Regions from separate parts of the Bradyrhizobium sp. USDA 223 genome, predicted to be linked through region 1. Evidence: predicted binding sites of a transcription regulator. Region 1 holds the regulator's gene; each other region holds the start of a gene.
What was found. Region 1 encodes PhoB, which activates phosphate uptake and scavenging genes when phosphate is short. Its sites were predicted from a motif close to TGTCATNNANCTGTCAT; they were not measured.
Positions count from the first base shown of each region.

Region 2: ABIA40_RS13795 (RNA degradosome polyphosphate kinase) is a predicted target of PhoB. The motif match lies at 3,376-3,392, and genes of this name have one in related genera.
Region 3: ABIA40_RS36620 (YdcH family protein) is a predicted target of PhoB. The motif match lies at 2,625-2,641, and genes of this name have one in related genera.
Region 4: ABIA40_RS29630 (DUF2794 domain-containing protein) is a predicted target of PhoB. The motif match lies at 2,191-2,207, and genes of this name have one in related genera.

Region 1 is NZ_JBIYDR010000001.1:7,053,914-7,058,476, forward strand. Features, by position in the region: gene pstB (phosphate ABC transporter ATP-binding protein PstB) at 1-689, shown strand, start outside; gene phoU (phosphate signaling complex protein PhoU) at 701-1,417, shown strand; gene phoB (phosphate regulon transcriptional regulator PhoB) at 1,440-2,147, shown strand; gene ABIA40_RS32800 (GcrA family cell cycle regulator) at 2,439-2,951, opposite strand; gene ABIA40_RS32805 (aspartate aminotransferase family protein) at 3,409-4,563, shown strand, end outside.
Region 2 is NZ_JBIYDR010000001.1:2,976,122-2,980,684, reverse strand. Features, by position in the region: gene ppx (exopolyphosphatase) at 1-1,097, opposite strand, end outside; gene ABIA40_RS13795 (RNA degradosome polyphosphate kinase) at 1,113-3,302, opposite strand; gene ABIA40_RS13790 (DnaA ATPase domain-containing protein) at 3,449-4,126, opposite strand; gene ABIA40_RS13785 (CDP-alcohol phosphatidyltransferase family protein) at 4,219-4,563, opposite strand, start outside.
Region 3 is NZ_JBIYDR010000001.1:7,855,182-7,859,744, reverse strand. Features, by position in the region: gene ABIA40_RS36630 (EAL domain-containing protein) at 1-882, opposite strand, end outside; gene ABIA40_RS36625 (NAD(P)/FAD-dependent oxidoreductase) at 1,085-2,209, shown strand; gene ABIA40_RS36620 (YdcH family protein) at 2,355-2,537, opposite strand; gene ABIA40_RS36615 (YdcH family protein) at 2,868-3,074, shown strand; gene ABIA40_RS36610 (hypothetical protein) at 3,206-3,424, shown strand; gene ABIA40_RS36605 (hypothetical protein) at 3,447-3,698, shown strand; gene ABIA40_RS36600 (GGDEF domain-containing protein) at 3,700-4,356, opposite strand; gene ABIA40_RS36595 (hypothetical protein) at 4,313-4,456, shown strand; gene purE (5-(carboxyamino)imidazole ribonucleotide mutase) at 4,550-4,563, shown strand, end outside.
Region 4 is NZ_JBIYDR010000001.1:6,360,349-6,364,911, reverse strand. Features, by position in the region: gene acnA (aconitate hydratase AcnA) at 1-732, shown strand, start outside; gene ABIA40_RS29635 (thioredoxin family protein) at 964-1,740, shown strand; gene ABIA40_RS29630 (DUF2794 domain-containing protein) at 2,274-2,645, shown strand; gene ABIA40_RS29625 (GNAT family N-acetyltransferase) at 2,755-3,285, opposite strand; gene ABIA40_RS29620 (Bax inhibitor-1/YccA family protein) at 3,534-4,325, opposite strand.

The sequences.
Region 1 (4,563 bases):
TCAACCTGGCGCTCGGCACCAACCGCGTCACGGCGTTCATCGGCCCGTCCGGCTGCGGCAAGTCCACCCTGCTGCGCATCTTCAACCGGATGTACGACCTCTATCCGGGCCAGCGCGCAGAGGGTCAGCTGTTGCTCGACCACACCAACATCCTCGACCCCAAGCTCGACCTCAACCTGCTCCGCGCCCGGGTCGGCATGGTGTTCCAGAAGCCGACGCCGTTCCCGATGACGATCTACGAGAACATCGCCTTCGGCATCCGCCTCTACGAGAAGATCTCCAAGTCCGAGATGGACGGCCGCGTCGAGAAGGCGCTGCGCGGCGGCGCGCTGTGGAACGAGGTCAAGGACAAGCTTAATGCCTCCGGCCTGTCGCTCTCCGGCGGCCAGCAGCAGCGCCTCTGCATCGCCCGCACCGTCGCGGTGCGGCCCGAGGTGATCCTGTTCGACGAGCCCTGCTCGGCACTCGACCCGATCTCGACCGCCAAGGTCGAGGAGCTGATCCAGGAATTGTCCGAGAATTACACGATCGCGATCGTCACCCACAACATGCAGCAGGCGGCGCGCGTCTCCGACAAGACCGCCTTCATGTATCTCGGCGAGTTGATCGAGTTCGACGACACCAGCAAGATCTTCACGTCGCCGAGCGATCGGCGCACGCAGGATTACATTACCGGCCGGTTCGGCTGAGGAGACGGAACATGGGTTCTGAACATACCTTAAAGGCTTTCGACAGCGACCTTCAGGAGCTCACCCGCCTGGTCGCCGAGATGGGCGGCATCGCCGAGCGCATGATCGTCGATTCCGTCGACGCGCTGATCCGCCGCGACGTGGCGCTCGGCCAGCGCGTCGTCGCCACCGACGGCGAGCTCGACGCGCTGCAGAAGCGCATCGAGGAGCGCGCCGTGCTCACCATCGCCCGCCGCCAGCCGATGGCCGTGGACCTGCGCGAGATCGTCGGCGCCATGCGCGTTGCGACCGATCTCGAGCGCATCGGCGATCTCGCCAAGAACATGGGCAAGCGCGTCGCGGCGCTGGAGACGGATTTTCATCCGCTCAAGCTGTTCCGCGGCCTGGAGCACATGACCGACCTCGTGCAGCAGCAGGTCAAATCGGTGCTGGACGCCTATGCCGCGCACGACCTCCCGGCGGCGATGGCGGTGTGGAAGGGCGACGAGGAAGTCGACGCCATCTGCACCTCGCTGTTCCGCGAGCTCCTCACCTACATGATGGAGGATCCGCGCAACATCTCGTTCTGCATCCACCTGATGTTCTGTGCCAAGAACATCGAGCGGATCGGCGACCACGCCACCAACATCGCCGAGACCGTGTTCTACATGATCGAGGGCCAGGCGATCACCGACAAGCGGCCGAAGGGCGACATGACGACCTTCGCCACGACGGTGCCGAACACCTGACGACTTAAGGAGCGACGACAACATGGGCGCACGCATTATGGTGGTTGAGGACGAGGAAGCTCTCACCGAGCTTCTTCGCTACAACCTCGAAGGCGACGGCTATGACGTCGAGACGGTGATGCGCGGCGATGACGCCGACACCCGCCTCAAGGAGCACATTCCCGATCTGATCGTGCTCGACTGGATGCTGCCGGGCCTGTCGGGCATCGAGCTGTGCCGGCGGCTTCGGACCCGCTCCGAGACCAAGCAGCTGCCGATCATCATGCTCACCGCGCGCGGCGAGGAGAGCGAGCGGGTGCGCGGGCTTGCGACCGGCGCGGATGATTACATCGTCAAGCCGTTCTCGGTGCCGGAGCTGCTTGCGCGCGTGAAGGGTCTGCTCAGGCGTGCGAGTCCCGAGCGCCTCGCCACCGTGCTCGCCTATGGCGATATCGAGCTCGACCGCGACAAGCGCCGCGTGGCGCGCTCAGGCCGGCCGATCGATCTCGGCCCGACCGAATATCGCCTGCTGGAGTTCTTCCTGGAGCATCCCGGCCGCGTGTTCTCGCGCGAGCAGCTGCTCGACAGCGTCTGGGGCCGCGACATTTACATCGACGAGCGCACCGTCGACGTCCATATCGGCCGCCTGCGCAAGCTGCTCAATCTCGGCCGCGAGCAGGACCCGATCCGCACCGTCCGCGGCGCCGGCTACGCGCTGGACGATCGCTTTGCGAAGGCTGAGCAGACATAAAGCGCCAGCGACAGCTGGTTTGGCGAACTGCGGCGCCGATCTCGACCGTCATCCCGGGGCGCGCGCAGCGCGAGCCCGGGATCTCAGCGCGAGCGCTCGCGCTCGCCGCGATCAACGATAGTACGTGGTCTGGCGAAGACTCGCAGTAACCATCTCGCGCAATCACCGCGCCCTGTGGTTATGGATCCCCGCTCCCCGTGCGCAATCGCGCACTAGGCGGGGATGACACCGAATAATTGGAGCCGTCATCGTGTGACGGCTGCTGTCCTGGCAATCAATGAAATCGCGAGCTCACCGCGTGCCCGGCTTCGGTGCTGCGCGACGGCGGTCCGCTGCGGGCTGATAGGCCACGCGCGAATGCTGGGCGCAGTAGGGCAGGCCTGAGAGCGCCTTGCCGCCGCAGAAGAAGAAATCCGGGCTCGATGGATCGCCGACCGGCCAGTGGCAGGTCGCCTCGTTCAATTCCAGCAGCGACAGCCGCTGGCTCATCGGCACCACGTTGTCGTAGGTAACCGGCTCGGCTTCCAACTCGACCTCGAAGGCCTGCGCCAGCGCGGTGTTGCCGCGCGCGACGGGGCGGGTCACCCGCATCATGTGCTGCGCGGGCCGTGCCTTGCGCGGCCTGGGCGCTGCCGATGAAGGGCTCTTGGCGCGGCCGGACAGGCCGAGCCGGTGCACCTTGCCGATCACGGCATTGCGGGTCACATTGCCGAGCTCCGCCGCGATCTGGCTGGCCGAAAGTCCGGCCTCCCAGAGCTTCTTCAGCTGCTCGACGCGATCATCGGACCAGGTCAAAACCGTCATTGCACCCTTTCCCTCGCTGCGCGCCTGCCATCCTGGGCCTTCGCAGCGAATGCTTTAGCCTTGAAAAACCCGTGCCGTCAGAATCCCTTAAGGCTCGCCGGGCGCGCTCAAGACGCCCGAACGTTTACGCCGGTACATGAGGACTTCTGGGATCAGAACTGCTGCACGAGATGTCGTATCTGACAGTCCAAACGCTACAATATGGCGTGACTCCCGCGCAAGAGTCCGCCGACTCGCTTCCACATGTTCCGTGGTGAAAAACCGCAAAATCGGCACCGCAAGACTACGGAATCAGCGTTTCGCGAGGCTTTCCGGGCGGCATTGACACCCGTCTTGCCAAGCATAAGATAGTGGCACGTGCCGCCCTTAAAAGGCGGCACGTTTCGTTTTCCGGGGCCGGTTGATGGTGCGTCGCGCAATGCATGCCTCACACCGTCCGCAACATTCAAGTGATGTCATGACTAACAGCGCAGCGCCGCATTTGCTCCCCGTTTTCGCCAGGGCCGACCTCGGTTTCGAGCGCGGCGAAGGCTGCTGGCTGATCGCGACCAACGGCGATCGCTATCTCGATTTCACCTCGGGCGTGGCGGTGAATGCGCTCGGCCATGTCCATCCCGCGCTGGTCAAGGCATTGCAGGAGCAGGCGACCAAGCTCTGGCACATGTCGAACCTGTTCCAGAGCCCTGACGGCGAGAAGCTCGCAAGCCGCCTCTGCAATGAGAGCTTTGCGGACTTCGTGTTCTTCTGCAATTCCGGCGCCGAGGCGCTGGAAGGCGTGATCAAGCTGGTGCGTCACCATCACTTCTCCAAGGGGCATCCGGAGCGTTACCGCATGATCACCTTCGAGGGTGCCTTCCATGGCCGCACGCTGGCGACGCTCGCCGCCACCGGCTCTGCGAAATATCTCGAGGGCTTCGGCCCGCCGATGGATGGCTTCGACCAGGTGCCGCATGGTGATCTGGAGGCTGTGAAGAAAGCGATCGGTCCGCACACCGCCGGCATTCTCATCGAGCCGATCCAGGGCGAGGGTGGCGTTCGTTCTGCACCTCACGCCTTCCTGAGGGCGCTGCGCGAGCTCTGCAACGAGCGCGGGCTGCTGCTCGCCTTCGACGAGGTGCAGACCGGCATGGGCCGCACCGGCGAGCTCTTTGCCTACAAGCGCACCGGCGTCACACCGGACGTGATGTCGCTCGCCAAGGCGCTCGGCGGCGGCTTTCCGATCGGCGCGGTGCTGGCGACCGCGGATGCGGCCGCCGGCATGGGGCCCGGCTCGCACGGCTCGACCTTCGGCGGCAATCCGCTCGCGATCTCGGCTGCCAACGCCGTGCTCGACGTCATGCTCAAGCCCGGCTTCTTCGACCACGTGCAGAAGATGTCGCTGCTGCTCAAGCAGAAGCTCGCCTCCGTGATCGATCGTCACCCTGATGTCGTCAGCGAGGTTCGCGGCGAGGGCCTGCTGATCGGCATCAAGGCCGTGGTGCCGTCGGGCGATCTCGTCGCGGCGCTGCGCGCCGAAAAGCTGCTCACCGTCGGGGCCGGCGACAATGTCGTGCGCTTCCTGCCGCCCCTGATCGTCACCGAAGCGGAGATCGAGGACAGCGTCGGGCGGTTA
Region 2 (4,563 bases), 4.1 Mb from region 1:
CCGATGTCGGAGAGCAGGCACGCGGTGTGGCGGAGGCGGCGGTCCACTTCCGTCTCGCGCAGCTTGACGACGCGCACCAGGCGGTCGGTCCAGGCGATCAGCTCACGCGCGTGCCTGGCCGAACGCGACAGCAGCTGGTTCAGCTCCTCCGCCGCGCAGATCAGCCCGTCCTTGTTGCGTTCGGTCTCGGGCAGCTTCTCGTGCAGCAGGCCCTCGCGCACGCCGAAGGTGGAGAACACGATGTTCTTTGGCTTCGCGACGCGGATGATGTGCTCGAGCACCAGCGCCGCATAGGTGAGGAGAGGGCGCCGCGCATCGGCGACGATCTCGATGTCGGCAAGCATGTCGGCGGCGGCGAGGCGCCGCAGGCGGCGCGAGAAGTCGAGCGCCTCGGCAGCCGGAATGGAATAGCCGTGCATCACCTGGAGCGGATAGCCGCTCTGGATGATGTGGATGCGCGCGAGCGCGCGCCAGGTGCCGCCGACGGCATAGAAGGTGCGACCGCGGCCGGCAGTGAGTAACTGGACTCCGTCGATCTCCTCGCGCACGATGCGGTCGGCGCGCTTGAGCGATTTGTGGGCGAGGTCCTGCAGTGCGAGGCCGCCGAGCGGCAGCGTCACGCCGCTGCGTACGGCGTTCCTGCGCACGTCGATCAGCTCGAGCGAGCCGCCGCCGAGGTCGCCGACGATGCCGTCTGGATGGTGGATGCCGGAGATCACGCCGAGCGCGGACAGTCGTGCTTCGCGCGAGCCCGACAGGATCTCGATCTTCACCGCGCAGATCCGCTCGGCCCTGGCGATGAAATCGGAGCCGTTGGAGGCGTCGCGGCATGCGGCGGTCGCGATCGCGAACACGCGTCCGACCTTCATCACCCGGCACAGCGCACGAAACCGTTTCAGCGAGGTCAGCGCCTTGTCGATGGCGTCGGGCGCGAGCAGGCCTGTGCTCTGCACCTCGCGCCCGAGGCCGCACAACGTCTTCTCGTTGAAGATCGGGATCAGGCTGCGCGCCAGCGCCTCGTAGACGACGAGGCGGACCGAGTTGGAGCCTATGTCGATAACCGCGACGCTCGAGCCGCGCTTGCGCGGCCGCTTCACGTCGCAAATCCCCGATCAGGATTGATGACGTTCGTTCCGGCGCGTGAGACGACGCGGCGAGGATTCCTTGAGCGACTTTCCACGGCCAGACAGACTCGGATTCGTCATGAAGTAGTTGTGGACGTTGAAAGGCTCCTCGCCCTTCGCGGTCTTCATACGCGTTGAAGACCCATCCGGCAACAACTGCCAGCTCTGCTCATTGTCCTTCAGGTTCGCGACCATGATCTGTTCGAGAACCTGCTGATGCACCGTCGGATTTTGCAGCGGACACAGCACCTCGACGCGGCGGTCGAGGTTGCGCGGCATCATGTCGGCGGACGAGATATACACAGCCGCTTTCGCGCTCGGCAGTCCCTGGCCCATGCCGAAGCAGTAGATTCGGCCATGTTCCAGGAAGCGGCCGATGATCGACTTGACGCGGATGTTCTCCGACAGACCGGGAATGCCGGGCCTGAGGCAGCAGATGCCGCGCACCACCAGCTCGACCTGGACACCGGCCTGCGAGGCCTCGTAGAGCGCGTCGATGATGTCGGGATCGACCAGCGCGTTCATCTTCATCCAGACTGCGCCGGGACGGCCATGCCGCGCATGTGCGGTCTCGCCCTGGATGTGCTCGATGATGCGCTTGCGCAAGGTCAGCGGCGACACCGCCATCTTTTCCAAATCGCTCGGTGCTGCATAGCCGGTGATGAAATTGAACACGCGGGCGGCATCGCGGCCGATCGTCGGGTCCGAGGTGAAGTAGGAGAGGTCGGTGTAGATGCGCGCGGTGACCGGGTGATAATTGCCGGTGCCGGTATGGACGTAAGTCGTCAGGCTGCCGCCCTCGCGGCGCACCACCATCGAGAGCTTCGCGTGCGTCTTCAATTCGAGGAAGCCGTAGACGACCTGCACGCCGGCGCGTTCGAGATCGCGGGCCCAGCGGATGTTGGCTTCTTCGTCGAACCGCGCTTTCAGCTCGATCAGCGCGGTGACTGATTTGCCGGCTTCGGCCGCTTCGGCCAGCGCGCGCACGATCGGTGAATTGTTGGAGGTGCGGTAGAGCGTCTGCTTGATCGCAACGACGTCGGGGTCGCGCGTGGCCTGCTGCAGGAATTGCACGACGACGTCGAACGACTCGTAGGGATGGTGGACGATGAGGTCCTTTTGCCGGATCGCGGCGAAGATGTCGCCGCCATGCTCGCGCACGCGTTCGGGGTGGCGCGGCACGTAAGGGGTGAATTCGAGGTCGGGCCGGTCGAGGCGGGTGAGCTGCGAGAGCTCGTTCATCGCCTGCACGCCGTCGACCAGGAAGATCTCGTCGTCGGCGGCGGAGAGCGCGTGCTGCACGAAGCTGCGCAGCTGCTCCGGCATCTTGGCGTCGATCTCGAGCCGGATCACCGATCCGCGGCGGCGGCGCTTCAGCGCGGTCTCGAACAGGCGGACGAGATCTTCGGCCTCCTCCTCGATTTCGAGCTCGGAGTCGCGGATGATCCGGAAGGCGCCTTGGCCGTGCAGATTGTAGCCGGGGAACAGGCGGTTGATGAACAGGGCGGTGGCCTGCTCCAGCGAGATCAGGCGCACCGTGCCATCCGCTGGCAGGCGGATGAAGCGGTCGATCTTGCCGGGCATGCGGATCAGCGCGTTCATCTGCTTGCCGTCGGCGGCGCGCGTGAGCTGCAGCGCGATGGTGAAGCCGAGGCTCGGAATGAACGGGAAGGGGTGGGCCGGATCGATCGCGAGCGGGGTCAGGAGAGGGAACACGTTGTGGAGGAAGTAGTCCTCGATCCAGGTCCGTTCCGCCTTGCTGACGTCCTTGCCGTCCACCAGCACGATGCCGACCTCGGCCAACGTGGCGCGCAGGTCGCGCCAGATCGCCTGCTGGTCGGAGGCGAGCTGGGAGACGGTGCGGTTGATTAGCGCGAGCTGCTCGGACGGCGTCAGGCCGTCGGGGCTGCGCTCGGCGATGCCCTCGCGGACCTGGGCCTTGATGCCGGCGACGCGAACCATGAAGAACTCGTCGAGGTTATTCGCTGAAATCGACAGGAATCGCACCCGCTCCAGCACGGGGTGGCTCGGGTTGACCGATTCCTCCAGGACGCGGCGATTGAAATGCAGCCAGGACAGCTCGCGGTTGATGAACCGCTCGGGACTGGACGCGATGGCCGGAAGGCTCTCGGATTCCGGGGCTTTCTCTTTCGTTTCAACAGCTTGCGCAGAGTCCATCAGAAGTCGGTCCATCCAGTTCACCCCAATTGCGACTCAAGCGCAAAAATCGGCGGGAGCATGTGTTAGAGCGATGACGTTTCGATGACATTGATGTTCCGCCCCCGCGCCGCGTCAAGCGGACTTCGGGGAGGCCTGCGAGCCGGTCAGGCGTCCCGGAGCAGCTCGGCGGCCAGCGCCCGGGTGACGGGACGGCCGAGCCGCAGGGCTTCACTGTCGAGCAGCTCGACGGCCCGCCGGGCGGCGGCCGAGGACCGTTCCAGGCGCGTCGCGAGATAGCCGACCACGCTCTCGTCCACATTGAGCTGGCGGTCGGCGCAGAACTTGACGATGAGGCCGCGGAACAGCTGGTCGTCGGGCGGCATCAGCGCAACCGCCGGAACGGCCCGCAGGCGCGAGCGTAGGTCGCGAAGCTCGATGGGAAGCGCGGCCGGCGCCTCGCGGCCGGTGAACAGGACGTAGGCGCCGTCCTCGCGGGCGAGGTTCATCAGATGAAACAGGGCACGCTCGTCGAAGTCCCCAGCCTTGAGATCCTCGACCACCAGCGCGCCGGTGGCGAGCGCGCCGGGCACGTCCGTCGCGGTCAGCGCATTGCCGGTGGTCGAGCGGGCGCCAGCTTCCTCGGCCCAGATCGCGGCGAGATGGCTCTTGCCGCTTCCCTCCGGGCCCGCCAGCGACATGATCCGGTTCGGCCATTCCGGCCAACCGTCGATGAGGCCGAGACCGGCCGCATTGGCGGGGCCCTCGAGGAAGTTGTCCCGGCTGAGGCTCTCCGCATGCGGAAGCGCAAACGCCAATTGTCGGGGATGAACGCGGCCTGCCACGCTTGCTCTGCTCCATGCCGGCGCGCCGGCCCGCTTGTAGAGATTCGACTTGATGGTGCGGGACTTGGCCTTTTGCTGGGCCGCTTCCCCGCTCATTTGGCCTCGATCGTGCTCATGTGCCGCAGCCACTCGACGAGATAGAGCGACACGGAGGAGAGCGTGAAGACCGTGACGAGACCCATCAGGATGATATCATAAGGCGCGGGCTTGAAGCCGAAGGCAAGCGCCGCCAGCACCAAAGCTGCGAACGCTACTTGTGCCACCGTGTTGAGCTTGGAGACTTTCGACGGCTTCATCTCGACCGGCCGGTCGAACAGCCAGGACACGATCACGGCGGCGACAATCATGATGTCGCGCGAGACCACCAGGATCACGATCCAGCGCGGGATCGCGCCCCAGATGCCGAGCGCCATGTAGATCGAGACCAGCAGCGCTTT
Region 3 (4,563 bases), 800 kb from region 1:
CCGCGCGCCGGCACGATCCACCTCGAACTCATTGCGGTGCTGGCCATCCGGTGAATTGAGCGCCGCCTGGTCAGCGGCCTCGATGCTGGCCGCCGAGGCCGACGCAAACAGCTCCCGTGCATTCCTGCCGACGGCGAAGTCCCGCGACAATCCCCAGAACTTCTCATAGGCGCTGTTGGCGAAAATGTAGCAGCCGTCCTCGATGTTCTTGGCCGCCACGCAGGCCGGCACATGATCGAGCACCGATTCCAGGAACTGCTTGGTGGATGCGAGCTGCCGCGACAGGTTGCGCTGCTCGGTGACGTCGAGGTGGGTCGCCACCGAGCCGCCGTTCGGCAACACGAAATATTTCACCAGGATGGCCCGTCCGTCCGGCAGTTCCGTGGTCAGGCCGTTGGCGCTCGATGCCTTCTGGTAAAATTCGTCATCGGTGACGCCGAGCACTCCGCGCTCGCGGCGCAGCCTCAGGATGTCGCAACCGGTCATGTTGGGCCGGAGGTCGGATCGCGTCAGGCCATAGATCTCGAGATAGCGGTCATTGCAGAAGATGACGCGGCGCTGCGCATCCGTCATCACCACGCCCTGGTTGAGGTTGTTCATGGCGGAGGAGATGAAGGCGTTGCGACGCAGCTGCAAACGGCTGGACCGGCGCAGCGAGGAATGGATCCACAGCCCGATCGCGGCGAGGAACGAGCAGACCACGATGCCCGCGATGAGGGCTTCCCAGATCACGCCGGGATCAAGCCTGGTGAGATCGCCCGGAACGGCAAGGCTGTCCGATGCCGCAAAGGCGCGCGCAGGCGCGCCCGTAACGGCCAGGCATAGGAGGGCGTGCACAGCAATCGAAAGCGTGCTGCCCACGTGCCAGTTCTTCTCAGCCATCAGCCACCCGCGATTTCAACGTCGGATTGTCTGGCCTCGCGGGTTTGGATCGGGTAAACGCCTGTGGGCACAACAGAATAATGTGACATAAAATGCGGCAATTGCCCTGACATGATAAACGACTTCTTAACGGAAGCCCCGCTTGCGCCGCCGCATCCGGACCGTGCGCCACCGGTGCTTCCAACTGGTTTCCTGCACAACCATGGATAGGGTCGATTGCGTCGTCATCGGAGCCGGCGTGGTCGGGCTCGCGGTGGCCCGGAAGCTCGCCCAGGCCGGGCGCGAGGTGATCGTGCTCGAGGAAGCCGAGGCGATCGGCACCGTCACCTCCTCGCGCAACAGCGAGGTGATCCATGCCGGCATCTACTACCGGGCCGGGAGCTGGATGGCGCGCATGTGCGTGGCAGGCAAGCACGCGCTGTACCGCTACTGCGCCGAGCGCGGCATCCCGCACAAGAATTGCGGCAAGCTGATCGTCGCGACCAGCCCGAAGGAGACCGAGAAGCTCCAATCGATCAAGGCGCACGCCGAGGCCAACGGCGTGCTCGACATGCAGCTGCTCTCGGGCGAGGCCGCACGCGCGCTGGAGCCGGCGCTCGCCTGCGACGCCGCGCTGCTGTCACCGTCGACGGGCATCATCGACAGCCACGCCTACATGCTCTCGCTGCGCGGCGAAGCCGAGGACGCCGGCGCAGCTTTCGCGTTTCACACCCCGCTGATCCGTGCCAAGGCGGCGGCCGGCCTCATCGAGATCGATGCCGGCGGCGAGGCACCGATGACGCTGCAATGCAGCCTCCTCGTCAACGCCGCGGGGCTGTCGGCGACGCATGTGGCGCGCTGCATCGACGGCATGCCGCTGGACCGGATTCCGCCGGCCTATCTCGCCAAGGGAAACTACTTCAGCTGCAACGCCAGGGCGCCGTTCTCGCGCCTGATCTATCCGGTGCCAGAGCCCGGCGGCCTGGGCGTGCACCTGACGCTGGACATGGCAGGACAGGCGCGCTTCGGGCCTGACGTCGAATGGATCGAGACGATCGACTACGAGGTCGATCCGTCACGCGCCGAGCGCTTCTATCCCGCGATCCGCAAATACTGGCCGACGCTGCCTGACGGCGCGCTGATGCCGAGCTATTCGGGCATCCGCCCGAAGATCGTGCCGCCGGCCGTGGCCACGCAGGATTTCTTGATGCAGGGCCCGCGCGATCACGGCGTTGCAGGCCTGATCAATCTGTTCGGCATCGAATCGCCGGGACTGACGTCCTCGCTCGCGATCGCCGATCACGTCGCCGAGCTCGCAGATATCGAGAGTGTTTCGAGAAGCGGATAAGTGTGCGCGTCGAGAACCACGGGTCCAAGCAAGAGTGAGCGCCGCACAACCGCGTGCACGGTACACACCTTGCAGCAGGGATGAGCACGAATGCTCTCATCCCTGCGTGAAGGACGTGATCAACTCTACACTGTCACGGGGGTTACTAGTGGAGCGTGTCGCCAGATTGCTTCAGACGCTCGATCTGGTCCTTGACCATCAACTTCCGGCGCTTCAACTCAACAATTTGCAGGTCGTCTGTTGAAAGGTGCACGAGAGCTTCGTGCAATTCGTTTTCGAGAAGTTTGTGCTTCCGTTCCAATTCAACGAGATGTGCCTGAATTGTCATTCGAAACCTCCTCGGTAGGGTTGAACCTTTAGGATTCGATCCGGACAACCAAGTCTACATCACCGATTCGTCCTGTCGATGGGTATCCGTCGTTGCAGCGTCATTTTTGAAAGTTCATATGTAACGAAGCGTGACTAAGGGAACCACGCCGGAAAAATCCATGATATCAATACGCCGGCGCACCGCCGCGGCTCCCTGCAGAAATATGTTGCGGGAGATTGGCGACGGGGGATCGCAGATCGCTTGCGATCACGCGGCGCAAGGACGATAATTTCCACAGGGCATCCACAGCCCGGATCTCACGCCTATCGGTTTTCGGCCACCGCAGACATGACCAATGAAGATGAGCGTGAGCTCGAAGCCGAGCTCACCCGGCTGCAGCAGGAACACCGAGATCTCGATGCGGCGATCGATGCGTTGCATCAATCGCCCGCCCCCGACCTGTTGCGGTTACAGCGCCTGAAGAAGCGCAAGCTGTTGTTGCGCGACCGTATCGCGTTCATCGAAGACCAGATCACCCCCGACATCATCGCCTGACCGTGAGCCGGTCTTGCGCGGCGCCCCGCCGCTTCCGAATCCGCTTGACTCAATAAGAACAAAATAGGAACATTCGCGGGCACCCCAACACCTCAGAGAACGCTCAAGGACAACACACGAGGACAACGCAGATGTCGGCAACCGCCCTTTTCGACAACAGCCATTACGAACAGGCCTGCGATCAGGCGATCGCGATGTGCGACGGCAATCTGCGCAGCACCATCAAGGCGCTGATCATGGCCAACGAATATCTGGAAGCCGAGCTGGAGGAATTGCAGGCGGCGATTTCCGCCGGCTGCATTCCGGAGATCTCGCGCAGCAAGATGCGGAGCAAGAGCAGCGCCGCATAATCTTCAACCTTGGAGCAACGCCATGTCGGATGTGACCTATTACGTTGCAATGCCCTTCTTGATCGATGACGACGGATCACCCGTCGCAGGCGCTGCAGAGGAGTGCCAGTCCTCGACGGCGGCGCTGCGACGCGCCGAGATGCTGGCGCGCGGCGCCGGCCATATCGGCGCAATCGCATTCAGCCGCAGCGGCGATCCCATGACGGGCGAATTTGGCGGCGCGACGCTGCTGCGCAAGTTCGGCAACGTGCCGGAAGATCTTGCCTCCCTGTAGACTAGCGCTCGCTGCCGACCAGCTTGATCCGCGGCTCGTGCCGGCGGCTCGCCTTGCGCACATACATGGCGGCATCCGCCTCCTCCAGGGCGCGGCCTGCAGCGGATTGCGGACCGAGCAGCGCGACGCCGGCCGAGGCGCCCGCGGTCACGTGCTGGCCGCGAAAAACGAATGACAATTCGTCGATCGCCTGCTCCAAGGCCGCGGCCTTCGCCTTGGCATCGGTCTCGCTGAGATTCCAGAGCAGCAGCGCGAACTCGTCGCCGCCAAGGCGGCCGATCACGTCGGAGGCGCGGACCTGTCGCGTCAACGTGGCGACGATCGCCTTGAGCACCTCATCGCCGGCGGCATGACCGAAGGAATCGTTGATCGGCTTCAACCGATCGACGTCGAGCACGATCAGCGCCCCGCTGGCGCGGTAACGCTTCATATAGGCGATGGCGCGCGCGAGCTCGCGCTCGAAACCGCGCCGGTTGGGAATCCCGAGCAGGAAATCGGTGTCGGCGGCCGCCTCGAGCTCCGAGATCCGCAGCAGGGCCGCCTTGAGCTTGCTCCTGAGGCCGCGGATGATCGCCTTGTCGTCATCGGCAGCCGGCGCTCTGCGCAAGGCCGGTTTGGCCGCGCGGCTCGAAACGGCTTTGGATCGGGCGGCGCTGATGTTCCGGCCCTTTCTGGCCTTCGCAGGGCTCGCCCTTTTCGGTTTCTTCATGGGCATCCTGCTCAATGAAGGCTTGCGGGGATTCACCAAGACAGGATAGTGGATTCCCTTCTCCTTGCCACCGCCTTGCGAGCCGCCGGCCGGAATCATTAATCTGGCCTATCTCTCTGTTTTTCTGGGCACAATTGACGTCATGACCGCGCCGAT
Region 4 (4,563 bases), 690 kb from region 1:
CCGGTCACCGACATCGTCGAGGCGCGCATCCTCGCCATGTTCGGCGACAAGATCACCACCGACCACATCTCGCCGGCCGGCTCGATCAAGCTCACCTCGCCCGCCGGCAAATATCTCAGCGAACACCAGGTGCGTCCGGCCGACTTCAACCAGTACGGCACGCGCCGCGGCAACCATGAAGTCATGATGCGCGGCACCTTCGCCAACATCCGCATCAAGAATTTCATGCTGAAGGGCGCGGACGGAAACATCCCCGAGGGCGGCCTGACCAAGCACTGGCCCGACGGCGAGCAGATGTCGATCTACGACGCCGCGATGAAGTACCAGGAAGAGAAGGTGCCGCTGGTGGTGTTCGCCGGTGCCGAGTACGGCAACGGCTCCTCGCGCGACTGGGCCGCCAAGGGCACGCGCCTGCTCGGCGTGCGCGCCGTGATCTGCCAGAGCTTCGAGCGCATCCATCGCTCCAACCTGGTCGGCATGGGCGTGCTGCCGCTGACCTTCGAGGAAGGCACCTCCTGGCAGTCGCTTGGGCTGAAGGGCGACGAGAAGGTGACCATCCGCGGCCTCGTCGGCGACCTCAAGCCGCGCCAGAAGCTGACCGCGGAGATCGTCTCCGGCGACGGTTCGCTGCAGCGCGTTTCGCTGCTCTGCCGCATCGATACGCTGGACGAGCTCGACTACTACCGTAACGGCGGCATCCTGCACTACGTGCTGCGCAAGCTCGCGGCGTAAACGCGGATTTGTGAATGATGGCTCACTGCGAAGTGAGTAGAAGCCTTAACGAAGGCGGCCTATCAAAGGCCGCCTTCGCGCGTTTGCGGTACGCTTCAGATGGGCCCGCCCGGCGGAAAACCTCCCTTTGGACGGTGGCCCGGATGGATGAATGTACCGCGCCCCGTAAGACTACGGTGACCATCCGGCGATAAGATTTCCCCCTGAGAGCAACGGTGTGCGGCGTTCGACATGACGACAATGACGGCTTCCCATCTGATTCCACGTTGGTCCGGCGCCCTCTGGTCGGGAGCTCTCGGCATATGTGCGATCATCGCCGTCATTCGTCCTGCCCAGGCTGAACCCCGCGCCGTCGTCGAATTGTTCACCTCGCAGGGCTGCTCCTCCTGCCCGCCCGCCGATCAGATCATCGGCGATCTCTCCAAGGACCCCTCCGTGATCGCGCTGAGCATGCCGATCGATTACTGGGACTATCTCGGCTGGAAGGACACGCTGGCGGATTCGCGCTTCTCTGCACGGCAGCGTGCCTATTCGCGCATGCGCGGCGACCGCGAGGTCTACACGCCGCAGGTCGTGGTCAACGGCTCCACCCATGTCATCGGCAGCGATCGCGCCGGCATCGAGAACGCGATCGGCAAGACCGACAAGGGCACCGGCGTGATGAGCGTGCCGGTGACGATGTCGCTCTCGGGCAAGCAGATCAACGTCTCGGTCGCCGCCAGCAAGGAGCCCGCGGTCTCGCGCGGCGAGGTCTGGATCTGCTCGATCGCCAAGTCGGTGCCGATCGCGATCACCCGCGGCGAGAACAAGGGACAGCAGGTCACCTATCACAACGTGGTGCGTAGCCTGCTCAAGGTCGGCGACTGGACCGGCCGCCCGGAGAGCTGGACGGTGCCGATCGAGAACCTCACGCGCGACGGCGTCGACGGCGCAGTGGTCTACGTCCAGGACGGCAGCCGCGAGCGACCGGGCCCGATGCTGGGTGCGGCGTACACGTCGCTGCATTGAAGCGCAGATCTTCTTGAGACATCAGTCTCTCGTCATTCCGGGGCGCGCCACTTGGCGCGAGCCCGGAATCCATCAATCCCATTATCCGAGCTGAGAAATGGATTCCGGGCTCGCGCTTCGCGCGCCCCGGAATGACGGGCGCCGGAAACATCCCGGCACAAACAAAAAAGGACCAACTTGCGTTGGCCCTCCTTGTCGTGCGTACAGACCCGATCCTGTTCGACCCCGGGGGGCTGGGGGCTGAGGAATCCGGAACCGAAAGGACCGGGTCAACGCACGTCACCCTTTTCGCAGTGCAGGGCGGCAGGCGGTTGGCGGAAAAGCGGCGATACTATGATTCCTGCTAACGATCCCGTGACGGTTTGCCGCGACGGAGTTCCACCCTTGCGTGTGCCCTGTTGGACGCCGATTCGATGGGGCGAGCCCCTTGCGATGCGGAACGGTTGGCGCAATCATGCAATTGTCACGAACGCGGTTCCGGGGACGATCTTGGCGGACGCGGGTCATAGCCGTGCGATGAGGAGGCGCTTCCCATGAGTCTGACGTCGGAGGATGCCGACCCGAGCGAGCAGCGCGCGGCGGCGCGTCCTGCCGCGGTGCATGCGCAGCCGAACCGGGTGACGTTCAACCGGATCGAGTTGCACCGGATTCTCAATCTCTACGGCCGCATGGTCGCTGACGGCGAGTGGCGCGATTATGCCATCGACTTCCTGAAGGACCGCGCCGTGTTCTCGGTCTATCGCCGCGCCTCGGAAGTGCCGATCTATCGCATCGAGAAGGACCCGCGCCTGGCGCGCAAGCAGGGCATGTACAGCGTGATCTCGGCGACCGGCCTGATCCTGCGCCGCGGCCACGAGCTCGAGCGGGTGCTGCTGGTGATCGATCGCAAACTGGCGGTGGTGTAGACGAACGAACGGTGCCGTAGGGTGGGCAAAGGCGCGTAGCGCCGTGCCCACGCGCTTTCTCTAGTGCGGCGAACGGTGGGCACGCTTCGCTTTGCCCACCCTACGACATCTACTTTGTCGGCACCGTGCTTGCGCCCTCGCCGAGGTCGCGTTGCATCATCACGGTGTCCAGCCAGCGGCCGAATTTCAGCCCGACACTGGGATGCGTGCCGATCATCTTGAAGCCGCACCTCGTGTGCACGCCGATCGATCCGGTATTGGCGGAATCGCCGATGACAGCGATCATCTGACGGAAGCCGCGCGCCTCGCATTCGGCGATCAGCCGTTCCAGCAGCATTGACCCGACGCCGCGGCGGTGGAAGGACGGATCGAGATAGATCGAGTTCTCCACCGTGAAGCGATAGGCCGGCCGCGGCCGGTAGGCGCCGGCATAGGCATAGCCGGCCACGCGCCCGTCCAGCATGGCGACGAAATAGGGATAGCCGCCGTCGATCAGCGCGCGATAGCGGCGCGTCATTTCGGTGAGGTCGGGCGGCTCCAGCTCGAATGTCGCCGTGCCCTCGCGGACGGCCTGCTGGTAGATGGCGGTGACGGCGGGAAGGTCGGCCTCGGTGGTGGGCCTGATATCGGGTGCGGACATGGGGGAAGGATAGAGCCTTCGTCCGACTGCTGGAAGGGGTTCCGCCGCCTCCGCAGCGTCATTGCGAGCGCAGCGAAGCAATCCAGAAATGCATCCGCGGAGGGACTCTGGATTGCTTCGTCGCATCAGAGCAAAATTGCTGCGCAATTTTGTCGCGAGCTCCTCGCAATGACGAGGAGAGCCCGTACCCCCAAACGAAAACCCCGGCCTTTCGGCCGGGGTTCGTGTCCGTTCTCTCGTCTCAGAGCTTACTCGCGCTGGCCGAGGAGCTGCAGCAGCAGCGTGAACAGGTTGATGAAGTTCAGGTACAGCGACAGTGCGCCGGTGATGGCCGAACGCTCTGCGACTTCACCGCCGGCCGAGGCATAGCCGTAGATATAGTCGTTCTTCAGCCGCTGGGTATCCCAGGCGGTCAGGCCCGAGAACACCAGCACGCCGACCACCGACACGATGAACTGCAGCATCGAGCTGGCCAGGAACAGGTTCACCAGGCTGGCGAGAACGATGCCGATCAGGCCCATGAACAGGAACGAGCCCATGCCGGTCAGGTCACGCTTGGTGGTGTAGCCGTAGAGGCTCAGCGCACCGAAGGTCGCCGCGGTGATGAAGAACACCCGCACGATCGAGGTGTGCGTGAACACCAGGAAGATCGACGACAGCGAGATGCCCATCAGCGCCGCGAACACCCAGAACAGGATCTGGGCGGTCGAGGGGGCCAGACGGTTGATGCCCGCCGAGATCACGAACACCATCGCGAGCGGCGCTAGGATGAACAGCCACTTCAGGGGGCTGACGAACATGGCGTAGCCGAACGGCGTCAGGAACACCTTGCCGACGCGAACGGCGTCCGCCGTCGGAACGTCGGTCACGGCGGCCATGTAGACGCCGAGCGCGGCAAGGCCGGTGATGGCCAGGCCAATGGTCATGTAGTTGTAGATGCGCAGCATATAGGCGCGCAGGCCGGCATCGACCGTCGCGGCGTCAACACGCCCGGCGGCCCTGCCGAAAGGAGAAGCGTAGTTACGGTCTAGGTCCGACATGGTCGAATTCCCGTTGGTTGGTCCGGTCCGGCACGAGGGTCGCCATGCCGCCGGTTCGTCAAATTCTATCTCGGAGACCGCTGCCAGCCGATTTAATTTTGGCTCACAATCGGGACTCCGAACCCATCCGATATGTGGGAAACTAACACATTCGCCGCAACCTTCCACGCGCGGCTGAATGTCGCCCTCGGCGTCAATCCTGACGCGAAGCTGACGGGGGTAGCGTGGTTAATCGCGG